DNA from 2 places in the Pseudomonas sp. LBUM1657 genome. Region 1 is predicted to be linked to the other one. Evidence: riboswitches for the same ligand, from Rfam matches in the RefSeq annotation. Region 1 holds a riboswitch; the other holds the start of a gene.
The links. Region 1 has a riboswitch for fluoride ahead of crcB (fluoride efflux transporter CrcB). Riboswitches for the same ligand answer to the same signal wherever they lie in the genome.
Positions count from the first base shown of each region.

Region 2: linked by a shared signal. The riboswitch ahead of crcB (fluoride efflux transporter CrcB) and the one ahead of crcB (fluoride efflux transporter CrcB) in region 1 are both predicted to bind fluoride.

Region 1 covers NZ_CP166799.1:3,181,308-3,189,690, reverse strand. The annotation lists gene ACA055_RS14690 (potassium transporter Kup) at 1-1,647, opposite strand, end outside; partial or broken gene ACA055_RS14685 (DUF190 domain-containing protein) at 1,897-2,133, opposite strand; gene crcB (fluoride efflux transporter CrcB) at 2,144-2,527, opposite strand; fluoride riboswitch at 2,670-2,731, opposite strand; partial or broken gene ACA055_RS14675 (SDR family oxidoreductase) at 3,008-4,069, shown strand; partial or broken gene ACA055_RS14670 (DUF1206 domain-containing protein) at 4,021-4,304, shown strand; gene ACA055_RS14665 (alpha/beta fold hydrolase) at 4,337-5,161, opposite strand; gene ACA055_RS14660 (DNA methylase) at 5,243-5,674, opposite strand; gene ACA055_RS14655 (hypothetical protein) at 5,820-6,002, shown strand; gene ACA055_RS14650 (hypothetical protein) at 6,087-6,290, shown strand; gene ACA055_RS14645 (sensor histidine kinase) at 7,103-8,134, opposite strand; gene ACA055_RS14640 (ATPase domain-containing protein) at 8,131-8,383, opposite strand, start outside.
Region 2 covers NZ_CP166799.1:5,126,874-5,135,256, forward strand. The annotation lists gene ACA055_RS23720 (NfeD family protein) at 126-1,511, opposite strand; fluoride riboswitch at 1,757-1,818, shown strand; gene crcB (fluoride efflux transporter CrcB) at 1,961-2,344, shown strand; partial or broken gene ACA055_RS23730 (DUF190 domain-containing protein) at 2,355-2,519, shown strand; gene ACA055_RS23735 (TRAP transporter substrate-binding protein) at 2,738-3,733, shown strand; gene ACA055_RS23740 (TRAP transporter small permease) at 3,801-4,433, shown strand; gene dctM (C4-dicarboxylate TRAP transporter large permease protein DctM) at 4,430-5,713, shown strand; gene ACA055_RS23750 (DUF1850 domain-containing protein) at 5,781-6,179, opposite strand; gene ACA055_RS23755 (TRAP transporter permease) at 6,176-8,203, opposite strand; gene ACA055_RS23760 (TAXI family TRAP transporter solute-binding subunit) at 8,285-8,383, opposite strand, start outside.

The DNA of each region.
Region 1 (8,383 bases):
CAGACTGACCCGGAAGAACCCTTCACCATAGGCTTCAACCTCAAACCGTCGGTTAGCACTCACTCGAGGACTGTCTTCGGACACCACGGTTAGAAGTACCACCTGCTCGTGCAAAACCTGGTTATGTAGCAGATTGTGCAGTAGCGCATGCGGAACAGCATCGGCCCTGGCCGTCAGAAAAACCGCTGTACCTTGGACTCGATGCGGAGGCTGCGAACGAATGCTGCTGATAAACAACGGCAGAGGAAGTGCGGTCTCGTCAAGCCGCTCAACGATGATTTTCCGTCCCCGCTTCCAGGTCGTCATCAAAATGAACAGGCCAATGCCGGCAATCACCGGGAAGGCACCGCCCTGAAAAATCTTCGGCGCGTTGGCCGCAAAATACAGACTATCTACCAACAGAAAGCCGAGCAGCATCGGGATGGCCAGCCAGCGCGGCGTTTTCCAGAGGAGCAGGACGACCGCCGAAGACAGAATGGTGGTGATCAACATGGTGCCCGTCACAGCGACCCCATAGGCAGCGGCCAAGGCACTGGACGACTCGAAACCGATCACCAGCAGCACGACACCGACCATCAACGCCCAGTTGACCGTGCCGATGTAAATCTGCCCCTGCTCCTGACTCGATGTGTGCTGGATAAACATGCGAGGGACGTAACCTAGCTGGATGGCCTGGCGCGTCAGGGAGAAAGCACCAGAGATTACTGCTTGAGAAGCGATGATGGTCGCCAGTGTGGAAAGCGCGACCATCGGCAGCAGGGCCCAGCTCGGCGCGAGCAGATAGAACGGATTGCGCACCGCCTCCGGGCTCTCCAGGATTAGGGCGCCCTGGCCAAAATAATTGAGTACCAGCCCGGGCAACACCAGAATGAACCAGGCACGGGAAATCGGTTTGCGACCAAAGTGGCCCATGTCAGCATACAGCGCTTCAGCACCGGTCAAGGCCAACACGACGGCGCCCAAAATCGCCACACCCATTCCCGGATGAACCACAAAGAATTGCACTGCCCAAGCAGGGTTAAGCGCTTGCAACACTTCGGGCCGCTGCAAAATACCGTAGATCCCGAGCGCACCCAACACCACAAACCACAGCACCATGACCGGGCCAAACAGGATACCGATGCGAGCCGTGCCATGTTTCTGTATCAGGAACAGCGCCACCAGCACTATCACTGCCAAGGGCACCACCCAGCGCTCTATTCCGTCAAACGCCAGCTGTAACCCCTCAACTGCTGATAGCACCGAAATAGCCGGGGTGATCATGCTGTCCCCGTAAAAAAGTGCGGCACCGAACAGGCCGAGCAGCACCAGTACCTTGCTCATGTGCGGATAAGGTGCTGCTGCGCGGCGGGCTAACGCCGTCAATGCCATGATGCCGCCTTCGCCCTGGTTGTTGGCACGCAGGATGAACAGCACGTATTTGATCGAGACTACCCAGATCAGTGACCAAAAGATCAATGACAGAATGCCCAGCACGCCGTCGTGGTTTACCTGAACGCCGTAGTGGCCGGAAAATACTTCTTTTAGCGTGTAGAGCGGGCTGGTGCCGATGTCCCCGTAAACCACACCGACAGCAGCGACGAGCAAGCCCACTCCCGACGTTTTGGATGGGGAGTCTTCATTTGCAACGGTCGCTATCTCACTCAAGGGGCGCTTCTCTCAATTGGCGGGGAGTTACTGCACGCCATCCTTAGGCAATACATTTTTCCAAGGCCATCGGAAAAGCGAGGCGCATGGACAATCTAAAAAATCGCGGCCAGTATCGTTGTGGACAAAAACACCTACCGTAAAGAAAGCGTAAAAAGTTTTACGGCAGATACACCCCTAATCCATTCGAACAGTGAGACGTAAAACAAGGTCTTGCGGGAGAGATTCGCTGCTGAGTTACGAGGAAGATAACCTATCGGATTCCTCCTTTGTGATAGCCATTCGAATCTCCGTCGGCTGATCTGCCAGCAAAAAAAAATGCGAGGAATGCAGCCGACCGGTGTGACCAAAACCTTCGATACCTGTGGAGAGGGTCGCTCCACGCAGGCCCATTTCTTTGGCTAAATCAACGATCCAGTCGCCGAGCATCTTTCCTTGATAGCGACGGTTCTGTTGGGTAAAGAAAATCACCAGAAAACCTTTCATCTTCATGTCCTCAGCGCGTGCCAATCATTTGATAGGACAGAAGCCCGGCAGCCGTCATCGCCAACGAGCCCACAACGTGCAATGAAATCGAGCCGAGTGCCCACAGCAGTCTGCCTTCCTGAATCAGGGCGACTGTTTCGGCTGAAAAAGTGGAAAAGGTGGTAAGTCCCCCACAGAACCCCGTGATGATCAGCAGGCGCCACTCAGGGCTTAGGGACGGGGATGCGGCCAAAAACGCTATGGCGAGGCCAATGATGTAGCCCCCGACCATATTGGCGACCACAGTACCTGGGGGAATCGTAGGGAACAGGGCGTTGAGCTTCATGCCCAAGATCCAGCGCAACCAAGCACCAAGCGATGCGCCGATGGCGATAACTAGAAGTGATTTCAGCATGGATGCAAGTCTCCTCTGGGCCGGTAGAGCCGAGGAGGTGCTGATAACCGCAGATTACGAGAGGGAACTGATATGAGAATAGAGGTCATGATCCTGTCCTAAATTGGAGGACAGGGAGACACACCTACGCACCCTGTCCAGGGTTCACGTAGGCATCATCAGCACAAAGGCGGTTAAAGGAGGAATGCCATCTCCTGATTTCATCCTATAGCAGCGACGGCTGGATATTCAAGATACTAAGAACTCGAATTCCACCGAAGGTAATGCCGTTCAGTTGAACTGACCGGCACTACGTTATTCGGGCCCTTTTGTACCCAAATCAAAATCACTGTCAGACAGGCCTCAAAGGTGGTGGATGGCCAAGCGACTGTTCGATGCGAATCGATCTGCCAGGTACATAGGGGACGCAAATGTGTATCCGCTTTTGGTTGAACCTCTGCTGCTTATGCGGGCTCCCAACTCTACATCCAGGAGAAACGTATGACTCAGACAGCATTGGTCGTGGGCGCCAGCGGCATCGTTGGCAGCGCCATCAGTAAGTTACTGATCGAAAACAAGTGGCAGGTCGCCGCGCTGTCGCGACATCCGTCACAGGCCCCCGGAATGATCCCTGTAGCGGCAGATCTTCAGGATCCGGCGTCGCTGGAACATGCGCTGGCGGATTTGAAGCCCACTCATGTATTCATCACCACATGGTCAAGGCAAGCCACGGAGGCCGAGAATATTCGCGTCAACGCCGCCATGGTACACAACCTACTCGCCGCCATTCGCCCAGCCAAAAGTGTCAAGCACGTAGCACTGGTCACTGGCCTCAAACACTACCTCGGCCCGTTCGAAGCGTATGGTTGAGGTAGCCTTCCTCAAACACCTTTTCGCGAAGAGCAGGGTCGTCTGGACATCGAAAATTTCTACTACGCCCAAGAAGACGAACTCTTCGCCGCCGCAGAAAAGGACGGCTTCACTTGGAGCGTGCATCGCCCGCATACCGTTACCGGGGTTGCCGTAGGAAACGCGATGAACATGGCCACCACCCTCGCCGTCTATGCATCGATTTGCAAACAAACCGGTCGTCCTTTTGTGTTTCCCGGATCAAAGACACAGTGGGACAGCCTCACCGATATGACCGACGCGCGTCAGCTGGCGAAACAACAAATGTGGGCAGCCACCACACCGGCTGCGGCCAATCAGGCATTCAATGTTACCAATGGCGATATATTCCGTTGGAAATGGATGTGGAGCAGAATCGCCGAATACTTCGGTTTGCCTCCGGCCGATTACCCCGCAACCCTCTCGCCGCTTGAAAAGCAAATGGCTGACGATCAAGTTGCCTGGACGCAAATCGTAGCGGAACACGGCTTGAAAGAATCCGATATCGGGCGCTTGGTGTCCCCGTGGCACACCGACGCTGACCTCGGTCGACCAATAGAAGTTGTCACGGATATGTCAAAGAGCCGGGCTATGGGTTTCACCGCCTACCAGGCGAGCGATCAAGCATTTTTCGATGTGTTCGACAAACTGCGCGATATGAACTTGATCCCTTAGGCATTGCCCGTGGAGTCGTGTTTATACATTGCTGCTGGCAGTCAGTGGCTCCACTTATCAAGCCATGGCTCCACCTGGTATGAAGGAAGCGCTAGACGCGCTCCAGAATCTACCAGTTGGATGGCTCATTTTGATGGTGGTGGCCTTGGGGGTGATTGCCTTCTCGGTTTACAGTTTCTCTGAAGCTTTCCGGCGCAAGATCAATATGGATGTACCAAGAGTATCGAGACCCTAGGGTGCAGCAATAAAGGCGAACGACTTCCCGGATTAGAGCAGGCGTGGCCTTAGCCTGCCGCTGGCGATCATGGGCGCCGGCTCTTCATCATCGTGCTGCTGGCTGAGGAATTCGCGTATGAGTTCGGCAGTTCGCTTCGCGCTGGTCACCACGAAAAAATGCCCTTCCCCCGTCAGGACGTGCACTTCGGCACGTCGGATGCTGCAGTGCAGGATATGCGCGTTGTACATCTGTACCAAGGGGTCGCGGTCGCCGGTGAGGATCAGCGTGCGTTGGCGCAGACGGAACAGCCGCAGCACGCTTGTCCAGCCGACCAATGCAGCGAGCTGGTGGTAATAGGTTCGCGGATTACTGGTGAGCATGCCTTTCACCACACCGAAGCGCAGCAGCGCCTGTATCGAATTACGCGAGCCTTCGTTCTTGCGCAGTTTGGCGCCTTTGCTGCTGCCAAAAAAGTCCAAGATGTCGGCGGGCTTCACTAGCATCACCGGGCCGGCAGAGGTCGCCGCCAGGATCAGCCGGCGCACCATGCTCGGGTGACGCAGGGCAAATTCTTGCGCCAATGCACCGCCCCAACTCACGCCAAACACATCGACTTGTTCGACTCCCAACTGCTTCAGCATCTCGGCGATCAAGTCGGCATGGCGCGGCAGACGCATCGGCCAGCGGGGCATTTGCGATTTGCCAACTCCTGGCACGTCCAACGTAATGGTCGTGTAATCCAACAGTTCATCGCGCAGGGGATCGAAGGTACGGATCAAACCACCCAGTCCATTGAGCAAGAGCAGCGGCGAGCCGTAACCGCAGATTGAAACGTTCACCTGTAAGTCTTTAATGGTCAGTTTGTGCGTTGCCATGGTTTCCCCTTGCCGCATGTAGCTGAGATGGCAGTGTTGGATAAGGACGCCGATTCATGTAGGTGAACAGTTTCTGAGTGTTCAGAACAGCACGGCGGCTGCTTCCCGCATAAATATCTCGATGGTCTTCGGCCCGATCCCTTCAAATTCGGACAGGCGGTTTTCGAATGCCTGACGGTCAGGGCTCGCTTCCACGATGTTGCTCACCTCGCCGGCGTATTCACTGTTGAGCTTATTTGCCAATGCGAGCAATCGCGACGCGGTGGTCTCGTCGTAACGCACGTAATGAGCCTGACCAAGCATTACGACCAATTGACGGTGGGTGCAGTGCGCGAGCTTTTGCGGTGTATCTCGCTGATGGTGATCGACGATGACTTGGTAAGCCTTGGCGGCGATTGCTCCCTGAATTCTTTTACCCATCAGAAAACTGGCAACCAGCCATTTGAATAGGGCAGCTTCGTTCGCACCTCGAAGGTCGATCCGTAGATCTTGTGCGCTGATGGTTTTGTTCACCGGTTCATTCCTTCAAGCCATGATCCAATCATGATTTTAGACCCGGCACCACCACGAACGCTCCAGAGTGCCGAGGCATTAATAAAGGAACCCCTATCATTGCTCGGCGCCTAACGATTGCACCCTAAAATTCGAGAGTTACGAAATGCATATGACCGAGGTTACTCAAGTCATGGAAGCGTTGTCGGCCAACGAAGCAAACCTGAAGCTTCATGAGGGCTGGTTATTGATATCCTTGGTTGTCACAACACATCCTAATGGTCAGCTTCATCCCTGCTACATACTGGGAAAATCAGAAGCCGTAACTAACTATCAAAACCCCGATTAAATAACGCGATGCTTAGCAATTCAGCGCATCGAGACGTGTTGGGAGGAGATTTTGGCTTATCTGGATTGGGTTCAATGGCCCGCGATGCTTGTGACGGTGCTCGCCGCATGGCTGATCGGATCGCAGCGGCCAAGACGACGAATGATCGGATTTATATGCTTCAGTTTGAGCAACGTCTTGTGGGTGATATGGGGAGTTTATGCAGGGGCGTATGCATTGATCGTCTTGCAGGTTTGTCTTTTCCTCATGAACCTTCGGGGGTTCAAAAAGAACCTCGACGTACACTAGGTTTATCCGTAAATATCAGGCGCTTTCACGTACGAATCCGTACCTCTGGCGCTAGGCATCAGGAAGCTCGGTAGCCATTGAGATTCTTCTTGAAGCCACGGGCGTTTAAGCCCCGAAGAACGCATTCCAGCAAAATCAATGCATATGCGTTCACATGAAGACCACAGATCACCCACAAAGCATTGCTCGTGCCGAATCTCAGAAAGCGATCATCCGCCGACGTAGCTGTTGAGAACCAACGATTCAGGCTGAAATTACTGTCACAATCATTGCGTGCCATTGCCAAGATCAATGTATTCCAAGCCCACTCGCTCGGCAGTAAAGCGGTTGATCACAATGCCGCATATAGAGACGTCAGATAGCATCCAAGGCTTGGCCCGACTGGTCGCACGACCGCATTCATTTCGTTCAATGGCACAGATGTGAACTCTCCGAATTAAAGGCTATGAGAGTTCGGTAGCGATGACTCATTGATATGTGAACTCCAAGCTGCATACGCGTCCGAATGTCCCGTTACAGCCGCACTCCACCTTTCACCGGAAAGCTCACGAGCAGAGACCAACATCATCATTTTGTTAACAGCTGCATCCAAGTCTAAAAGCAGTTCATGAGATTTAAATCTAAAGTCGTCCGCTGCGTTCATGTCGGATCCTGTACTCAGCGGGTCTGACTCGAAGTTGAGTATCAGTGCCCGCCAAGAATCTTGATTGCGGTTTTCAATGGATCAGCCATAGCGATGGACGGCCGTCGTATTGTCTGGTGGGATCTGGCGCGTGCCCCTGGATTCAGATAAATCAGTGTGCATGCATTTTTCATATGCTTGAATGGATCACCAACGGTAACGTGACCACGAACTCGCTACCCTTGCCATCGCCCTCGCTCATGCCGGCAACCTCGCCGTCGTGCGCCTCAACCAGCTCGCGGACTACCGTCAGGCCGATGCCCAAGCCTGACCCATTGAAGCCGACGGCGTGCACGTCCTGAACATAGGGGTCGAAAATAAACGGGAGTGCTTTAGCGGAAATGCCGATGCCATTGTCAGAAATGGTTATCTTCAAAACGTCGGACACTACCGTTACTGATAGTTCGATTCTACCGTGGGTCGGGGTGTATTTAGCCGCATTTGTCAGAAGGTTGTGGAGAATCTGTGCGAGGCGCCCCGGGTCACCATTTACCATCAAGATGCCATCGGGAAGATGGGCGTCGAATCGCTGCTCTTGTGCGCTCATTAAAGGGCGACACGCATCAATGGCCTCACGTAGAACTTGAATCATGTCGACATCGCGGCGATTGAGTCGCAACTTACCAGTGCTGGCACGGGAGACGTCCAGCAGATCGTCGACCAGCTGTGACATATGTTGCACTTGGCCTTCGATCAACTCCCTCATCCGAGGCAGTTCGCCACTAGGCATCCGCACCATACGCTCTGCAATCATACTGATGGGTGTTAATGGGTTTCGCAGCTCATGGGCCACCGTCGCCAGTATGCTTTTTTGCTGACTCAGTGTGTGCTCGGCTACAGCCTGAAGGTCTTGAGCGCTGAGTGCGGCTATGACCAACTGTGCATTAGCCTCACGCAGTTCCTGGTACAAACGCTGCTCTTCCAAGCGAGGGGGGACTATAGCGTCTGACTGCACCAGGAGTTTCGCCGGTACCAACTGCTGATTGGCCTCAATCATTTGCTCGACCTGCTGACTATCTACTAGCTGGCTGCTGGCGTCGCTCAACTCTTTTTGCAAGGCTGCCAGCACGGCGCGTCCTTCAACGGTTTTCTGGCCAAGCAGAAAGAGTTCGTGAGCGGCATTAGCGATCTCACGCTCTTTGTTGCCATCGACTTTACTCATGATCCTGGCTCAAACATTTTATCTCCTGTGCGTTCCGCACCTGAACTCCGTTTTGTCGGTCGGCCACCGAGCAGGCCTTCTTGGTCATGAAGCATTTCGCCGATCTGCAGGCCGTTTTTGTCGATGCTGTACAGGCGCAGCTCATCGGAGTGGGCGCTGGCCCGCAACTTGACCACGGCCATGATGCGCAGCAATCGGCTCTGAACTTCAATGTAGCGCTGAACGATGATCGCGTCGGTCAGGAACGCC
Region 2 (8,383 bases), 1.9 Mb from region 1:
CCTGTTCCACCCAACCAGCAGCTTGCATCGGACTTGGCTGCACACATCCTGATATCACCAGCAGAGAACGCCCATAACGGTCGTTCACCAAAGACTGCATTCAACTGTGGATTCAATCGGTCGGATCAACCTCCTCGCGGTGGCGTTTCATCCGGCGCAATGACGTCCAGCATCACGCCCGTGCGCGCCACCACCCGGACCTGTTGGCCCAGGTGCAGGGGCGAGCGGCTCTGAACTTGCCATTTTTCGCCCTGCAGTTGCACCCAGCCGCTCATCGGCAGACCCGGCAGCAACCCCGTCACCGTGACCAGGCTGCCGACCAAGCCCGCATCGCCGCTGACCAGGGCACGGCGTCGGGCCTTGAGCGCCATGCCAACCAGAGTCATCAGCAACAGGGCGCTGATCAGTGCCATGCCGATGATCAGCGCCAACGGGATGCCGAAGCCCGGTACATCGGTGTCCATCAAAATCACTGCGCCGACTACAAAAGCAACCACCCCACCGAAGCCGATTACACCGAAACTCGGTAGAAACGCCTCGGCGATCATGAAGGCGAGTCCCAGCAGAATCAGTCCGACCCCGGCGTAATTCACGGGCAAAAGTTGCAGGGCATACAGCCCCAGCAACAGGCAGATACCACCGAGCACTCCACCGACGCCCGACCCTGGGTTCATGAATTCGAATATCAACCCATAGACCCCGAACATGATCAGCAGCAATGCCACGCTGGGGTTAGTGATCACCGCCAGCAGTTGTGTGCGCCAATCAGGTGCATGATCGAGAAGTGCAACCCCGGCGGTACTCAGCTTCAACGTCTGACCCGCGACATTCAGGCTCTTACCGTCCAGTTGCTTGAGCAGGTCTGCCACGTCATTGGCTACATAATCGACCACCTTGAGTTTGAGCGCTTCGTCGGCCGACAGGCTGAGCGATTCACGTACCGCTTGTTCGGCCCAGTCGGCGTTACGTCCGCGCAGTTGTGCTAGGCCGCGGATGTAAGCCGCTGCATCGTTGATCTGTTTGCGAGTCAAGGTATCTTGCGGCTCGGGCGGTGAGTTTTTGTCGGTGGCAGGTGCGGCTGGTGGGCGCGGTGGATCTGGCGCGGTCCCGGGCAGGCCGCCGATCTGCACCGGCGTAGCGGCGCCTAGATTGGTGCCCGGGGTCATGGCGGCAATGTTACTGGCATATAGGATATAGGTGCCGGCGCTGGCCGCGCGTGCGCCACTGGGGGCGACGAAACTGGCCACTGGCAGAGGGCTGGCCAGAATCGCCTTGATGATCAAGCGCATCGAAGTGTCCAGCCCGCCGGGGGTGTCGAGCTTGATGACCACCAACTGTGCGCCCTCGGTCTCCGCACGCGTCAGGCCCCGCACCACGTAATCGGCATTGGCCGGGCCAATGGCATCGTTGACCGTCAGGACCACGATGCTGCCCGCAGCCGTCACCGACCCCATCGGCAACCCGACCAGTATCATCAGCAGGAGCAGGCGGCACCACCAGCGACTGTTCATGGGACCCTCCCGGTTGCGGGTTCGGCAGCCTGCAACCTTCACTTAAAGCGTAGTTGAGTCAGTTGTGGAGGTGATGCAGACGCGGCGGTTAATGCAGGGCATGTGCCGAAACTGTTCGCCAAGATCTCGCGTCACCGTACAGCGCCTCTCGGAGGGCAAATGGTGTACCAAAGCAATCTCGGCTCTACGGGCTGTACTGATACGAGTGTTTGTTAGCTTGAAAGTCTTAGCGCCGCCGCTATAGGATGAAAACAGGAGATGGCATTCCTCCTTTAACCGCCTTTGTGCTGATGATGCCTACGTGAACCCTGGACAGGGTGCGTAGGTGTGTCTCCCTGTCCCCCAATTCAGGACAGGATCGTGACTTCCAAGCTCATATCAGCGCCCCCTCGTATCGTGCGGTTATCGACACCTCCTCGGCCATATCAGCCCAGAGGAGACTTACAACCATGCTGAAATCATTTCTAGTCATCGCTGTCGGCGCATCGTTGGGTGCCTGGTTGCGCTGGCTCTTGGGCATGAAGCTCAACGCCCTGTTCCCTACGATTCCCCCTGGGACTGTGGCAGCGAACATGGTGGGAGGCTACATCATTGGCTTGGCCATCGCGTTCTTGGCTGCCTCCCCCTCCCTAAGCCCTGAATGGCGCCTGCTGATCATTACGGGTTTCTGTGGGGGACTTACCACCTTTTCCACTTTTTCCGCCGAAACAGTCGCCCTGATTCAGGAAGGCAGACTTCTGTGGGCACTCGGCTCAATTTCATTGCATGTCTTAGGCTCGTTGACGATGACGGCTGCCGGGCTTCTTTCCTATCAAATGATTGGCACGCGTTGAGGAGATGAGAATGAAAGGTTTTCTGGTGATTTTCTTTACCCAACAGAACCGTCGTTATCAGGGAAAGATGCTCGGCGACTGGATCGTTGATTTGGCCAAAGAAATGGGGCTCCGCGGTGCGACCCTCTCCACAGGCATCCAGGGTTTTGGGCACACCGGGCGGTTGCACTCCAACACCGCACACCGCTAACCCTTAGCGCAATCGCCCCAAGCATTCATATGTAAGAGGGTGTTTCCAGGGGAAATAGCATATTACATGCAAGATTTCTAACTACATTCAGTCATCACCCTCCAAATGGCAGTTTTCTGCCTAGACTTGCTCTTGTCCGCCGTGCACATGCTTTTCAGAGCATGGAATTGTACGAAAAACTAAAACAAGAGGAATCCCCCCCAATGTTCAAACCTATGTGGAAAGCAGTCGCCTGCGCCCTTGCCCTTGGCACCATGAGCACGGCCATGGCTGCAGATCCGGTGATTATAAAATTCTCCCACGTCGTTGCAGAGCAGACTCCCAAAGGCCAGGGCGCCCTGTTGTTCAAGAAATTGGTGGAAGAACGCTTGCCCGGCAAGGTCAAAGTCGAGGTCTACCCCAACTCCTCGTTGTTTGGCGATGGCAAAGAGATGGAGGCCTTACTGCTCGGGGACGTACAGATGATTGCACCGTCGCTGGCCAAGTTCGAGCACTACACCAAGACCGTTCAACTGTTCGACCTGCCTTTCCTGTTTGATGACATCACCGCTGTTGACCGCTTCCAGCTGAGTCCGCAGGGCCAGGGACTGCTCAAGTCCATGGAAGACAAAAACATCACAGGACTGGCCTATTGGCACAACGGGATGAAACAACTGTCCGCGAACAAAGCGCTACGAGTGCCGGGTGATGCCCGTGGCCTGAAGTTCCGGGTGCAGGCCTCTGCAGTGCTCGAGGAGCAGTTCAAGGTCATACGCGCCAATCCGCGCAAGATGAGTTTCGCCGAGGTTTATCAAGGCTTGCAGACCGGTGTCGTCAACGGCGCGGAGAATCCTTACTCGAACATCTACAGCCAGAAAATGCATGAAGTGCAGAAGTACATCACCGAATCCAACCACGGTGTACTGGACTACATGCTAATCACCAACACCAAGTTCTGGAGTGGTTTATCGCCGGAGCTTCGTGGCGAGCTGGACAAGATCCTCGTCGAAGTCACCGCCCATGTGAACAAAGAGGCCGAGCAACTGAATCAGAACGCCAAGCAGAGCATCATTGCGGCCAAAACCACCGAGATCATCACCCTGACGCCTGAGCAGCGCGACCAATGGCGTGTCGCGATGAAGCCAGTGTGGAAGAAGTTCGAAGGCGATATCGGCGCCGAGCTGATCACTGCTGCTGAAGCTGCCAACCAGGCCCAATGATCGGTGGACGACAGGTGTTGCCGCCCTGGCAGCACCTGCCTGTCATCCGCTACAGGAGATGCCATCCATGAATGCTATTCGGCGCATCTGGGAACACTTCGAGGAAGGCTTCATCGTCTTCCTGCTGGCCGCCATGACGTTGGTAACATTCGTCTACGTTGTCCTCAACAATCTCTACACCCTGTTCTACAGCCTCGCCGAGAGCTGGGAAGGCGCCAGCGAATCGCTGTTCGCCATCGGCGATGGGGTCATGGGAATGGCCCAGGCTATGACTTGGAGCACCTCACTGACCAAGGCCTTGTTTGGCTGGCTGATATTTTTCGGCCTGTCGTACGGCGTGCGCACGGCAGGCCATATCGGCGTCGACGCGCTGGTCAGGCTGGCTAGTAAACGGGTGCAACGGCTCATTGGCATCATCGCCTGTATTTTCTGCCTGACTTATGCCGGACTGCTCAGCATTGCCAGTTTCGGGTGGATCCAGACCCTGATGATTGCGCGCATAGGTGCCGAAGACCTGGGCCAGTACGGGATCATGCAATGGCACATTGGGTTGATCGTCCCCGTAGGGTTCGCCTTGGTCTTCATCCGTTTCGCTGAAATTCTCGTGCGCATCCTGCAAAACAGGCAGACCGGCCTGGGCTTGGCCGATGAAGCCGCAGATGCGATGAAACTGACCGAACACGAGGATGACAAGTCATGACCATTGCCTTCCTGTTTGCATCGCTGTTCGTGCTGATGTTGATCGGCGTTCCCATTGCCATCTCCCTGGGGTTGGCGGGCTCACTGACCATCGTTTTCTTCAGTCCTGACTCCGTGCGCTCTCTGGCGATCAAACTGTTCGAGACGTCCGAGCACTACACCCTGCTGGCCATCCCGTTCTTTCTGCTCGCGGGGGCCTTCATGACCACCGGTGGCGTCGCTCGGCGACTGATTGACTTTGCCAATGCCTGCGTCGGCCATATCCGTGGTGGTCTGGCCATCGCTGCCGTGTTGGCGTGCATGTTGTTCGCTGCCCTTTCCGGATCGAGCCCGGCCACTGTCGCCGCGGTGGGTTCGATTGCCATTGCCGGCATGGTCCGCTCCGGTTATCCGCAGGCCTTCGGTGCAGGGATCGTCTGTAACGCGGGGACCTTGGGCATCCTGATTCCACCCTCGATCGTCATGGTGGTCTACGCAGCCGCGACCGAAACGTCTGTCGGCAAATTGTTCATGGCGGGCGTGTTACCGGGCCTGCTGCTGGGGCTGGCGTTGATGGTGGCAATCTACATCGTCGCCGTGAAGAAAAAACTGCCCGCCATGCCGCGCGCGACGTTCCGTGAATGGCTTGGCACGGCACGCCAGGCGATCTGGGGTCTATTGCTGATGTTCATCATCTTGGGGGGTATCTACTCCGGGATGTTCACCCCCACCGAAGCTGCGGCGGTGGCGGCCGTGTACTCGGCCTTCATCGCCTTGTTCGTCTACAAAGACTTAACGTTCCGCGAAACGCCAAAGGTCCTGCTGGACTCGGCCAAGCTGAGCATCATGCTGATGTTCATTATTGCCAACGCCATGCTCTTCGCGCACGTTTTGACCACCGAGCAGCTACCGCAACAGATCACCGCGTGGGTGATTGAAGCGGGCCTGACACCGGTAATGTTCCTGCTGGTGGTGAACATTGTGCTGTTGATTGCAGGGGCCTTTATGGAACCTTCGGCCATCATCCTGATCCTGGCACCGATCCTTTTCCCCATCGCCATGAAACTGGGTATCGATCCCATTCACCTGGGCATCATTATGGTGGTGAATCTGGAGATCGGCTTGATCACGCCGCCCGTGGGTCTGAACCTGTTCGTGACCTCTGCTGTGACAGGTATGACGCTGCCTGCAACGATCAGAGCAGCCATGCCTTGGCTGATGATACTGTTCCTGTTCCTGATCCTGATTACCTATGTGCCTTGGATCTCCCTGGTTTTGCCAAACTGGCTGGGCATGAGTTGATGCCTACCTGTCCGGGTACTGGACGTTCGTATCCGGACAGGGCTTTCACGTTTGTGCTTCTGGCCACTTATTGTTGTCCTGAGTCCGTCCAGCAACTCCATAGCTCTACTGAGGACGGATTGCTGACAGGTGGCCCCAGCCACTCGCTCATCTCATGACATTGCTGATCGAAGCATAACTGGTAGTCACCTGCTTGCGGGGTACGTCCAAGGTTCAGCGGTTGTAAGGGCGGCAGTTGGCGCTGATAGTGCCAACTGCCTTTTACCAACCTGGCCCCAGGGGGAATTTCCATTCCTGCGCCATTCCCTTTGACCCTGGCCTCGGTGAGCACAAGTCCCTGTTCCGAGACGCGGTAGTCTTCTTCCCAACGAATTTTTTCAATTGTGTGATTCCAAGCCAGTGTAAAGCTTGAAACAGGGAGTTCGGCCCAGGCGACGCCGGCCAAACCCAGGCACAAGCCAATCATGCTATGGCCGGTCCGACACGACGAGACCGCCAGACATGCTGAAGTATTATCAACACACCCAGCACGAAACCGATTTCGTCAGTCAACGGCAGCGCAACGACCAACAAAGCACCTGCGGCGAAACTCAATAGACGCTCCCAAATCGGCATCTTCTGTTGCAGATAGCCTGTGGACGCCATTCCCCAGAGGCCAACGGCCAACACCGTCTTCACCAACATGTAGGCAGTCATCCACAAATTGTCGCCTTGCATCATGAGCGCAGGGTTGTAGACCGCCATGAAAGGAATGACAAAGCCAGCGAGTGCAATACGAACCGCCCACAGACTGATCTTGAATCCTGTTTCCTTGGCGATGGGCGCTGCGGCAAAGCATGCCAAAGCAACCGGTGGAGTAAGGTCTGCAAGAATTCCGAAATAGAAAACGAACATGTGCGACACGATCAGCGGCACACCCAACTCAAGCAAAGCGGGTGCTGCAATCGAACTGGTAATGATGTAGTTGGGAATCGTCGGGATACCCATACCCAACACAAGGCAGGTAACCATCGTCAGTATGAGTGACAACAACAAGTTATCCCTGCCAATGGCCAGTATGTAACCGGCGAAGGTCGAGGCTATGCCCGTCAATGACACTACACCGATGATGACTCCCACTAACGCGCAAGCAATCCCGACCGGCACAGCATGACGAGCACCTTCGACCAACGCATGCAGGCAAATACTCAGGGTTTCTCGGCCCCCCTGAATGAACCAACAGATGACCACTAACGTGGCGATCACCGCAAAGATCACGCTGATACCCAACTGGAAAAAACCGACGCAGAGGACACCAAGAGCGATCCAAAACGCACACCGCAACGCGAAACTGGACACCCGAAGAATGATTGCCGAACCGAGAATAACGATGGCTGTTAGCGCCAGACCCACCATTCCGGAGAATAGGGGAGTACGTCCCGAAAACAGTAGGTAGACCAGGACAAAAAGCGGAATCAGCAAATACCAGCTTTCCTTTACCGCACCCCATGCGCTGGGACATTGGTCTTTGGGTAACCCCTTAAGGTCGGAGCGTTTTGCCTCAAGGTGAACCATCCAGAACACCGAACCGAAATACAGGATGGCTGGAATTAACGCAGCTTTGGCGATCTCTACAAACGGGACATTAATTGTTTCCGCCATAATGAAGGCGACAGCCCCCATCACAGGCGGCATCAGCTGGCTGCCCATGCTCGAAGTTGCCTCTACGCCGCCAGCAAATGCTGCCTTGTAGCCGAAGCGCTTCATCAATGGAATCGTGAACTGTCCGGTCGTGACAACGTTTGCAATGCCTGAGCCTGTGATCGTCCCCATCAAAGCCGATGACGCGACTGATACTTTTGCCGGCCCCCCGAGTTTGTGGCCAAACAATCCCATCGCGAAGTCAGTGAACAATTTGATCATTCCCGCCTGTTCGAGAAAGGAACCGAACAAAATGAACAGGAAAATATAGGTAGCGGAAACGTAAGTTGGTGTGCCGTAGAGCCCCTCGGTGCCGAATGACAACTGGTTGACGATTTGATCGAATCCGTAGCCTCGATGTGCCAGGTCGCCTGGCAGGTATTCACCCAATAGACCGTATGCCAAAAACAGTCCACAGATGACAGGCAACGCGATCCCCATCACCCGACGGGCCGCCTCAAACACCAATGCGATCAATACCAGCCCAACCACCATGTCTGCAGATGTCAGGTCACCTGAGCGCTGGATCAAATCCGCCTCGAAGAACCATTGATATAAGGCAGTGGTAATCCCAGCGAGGCTCAATATCCAGGCCAACGGCTGCCAAGGACGTGCTCTGCCATACGCCGGGTAACTCAGAAACACCACCCACAGCAAGAAACCAACGTGCACCGCGCGCAGCACCTGGCTGGAAACAGGCGCAAACGCAGCGGTGACAATCTGGAAAACTGAAAACAACAACGCCACATAGAACAGCGTCTTAGGCCAGTCGCGTGGGTTGGCGGCGATGCCATGATGATCTTCGCTCATTGGGTACCTGCCTCAAAACTACATAGAAGGGTACGAACCGCTCTATCGCTCTAGCGACCATCCCCGTGGCGCATTTTTGGATTACAGCGCTCCAGCTTCCTTGTAGTAGCGCTCGGCGCCGGGGTGAAGTGGAATGGGCAGATTCTTGGCAGCATTTTGCAACTTGATGTCCTTGGCGGC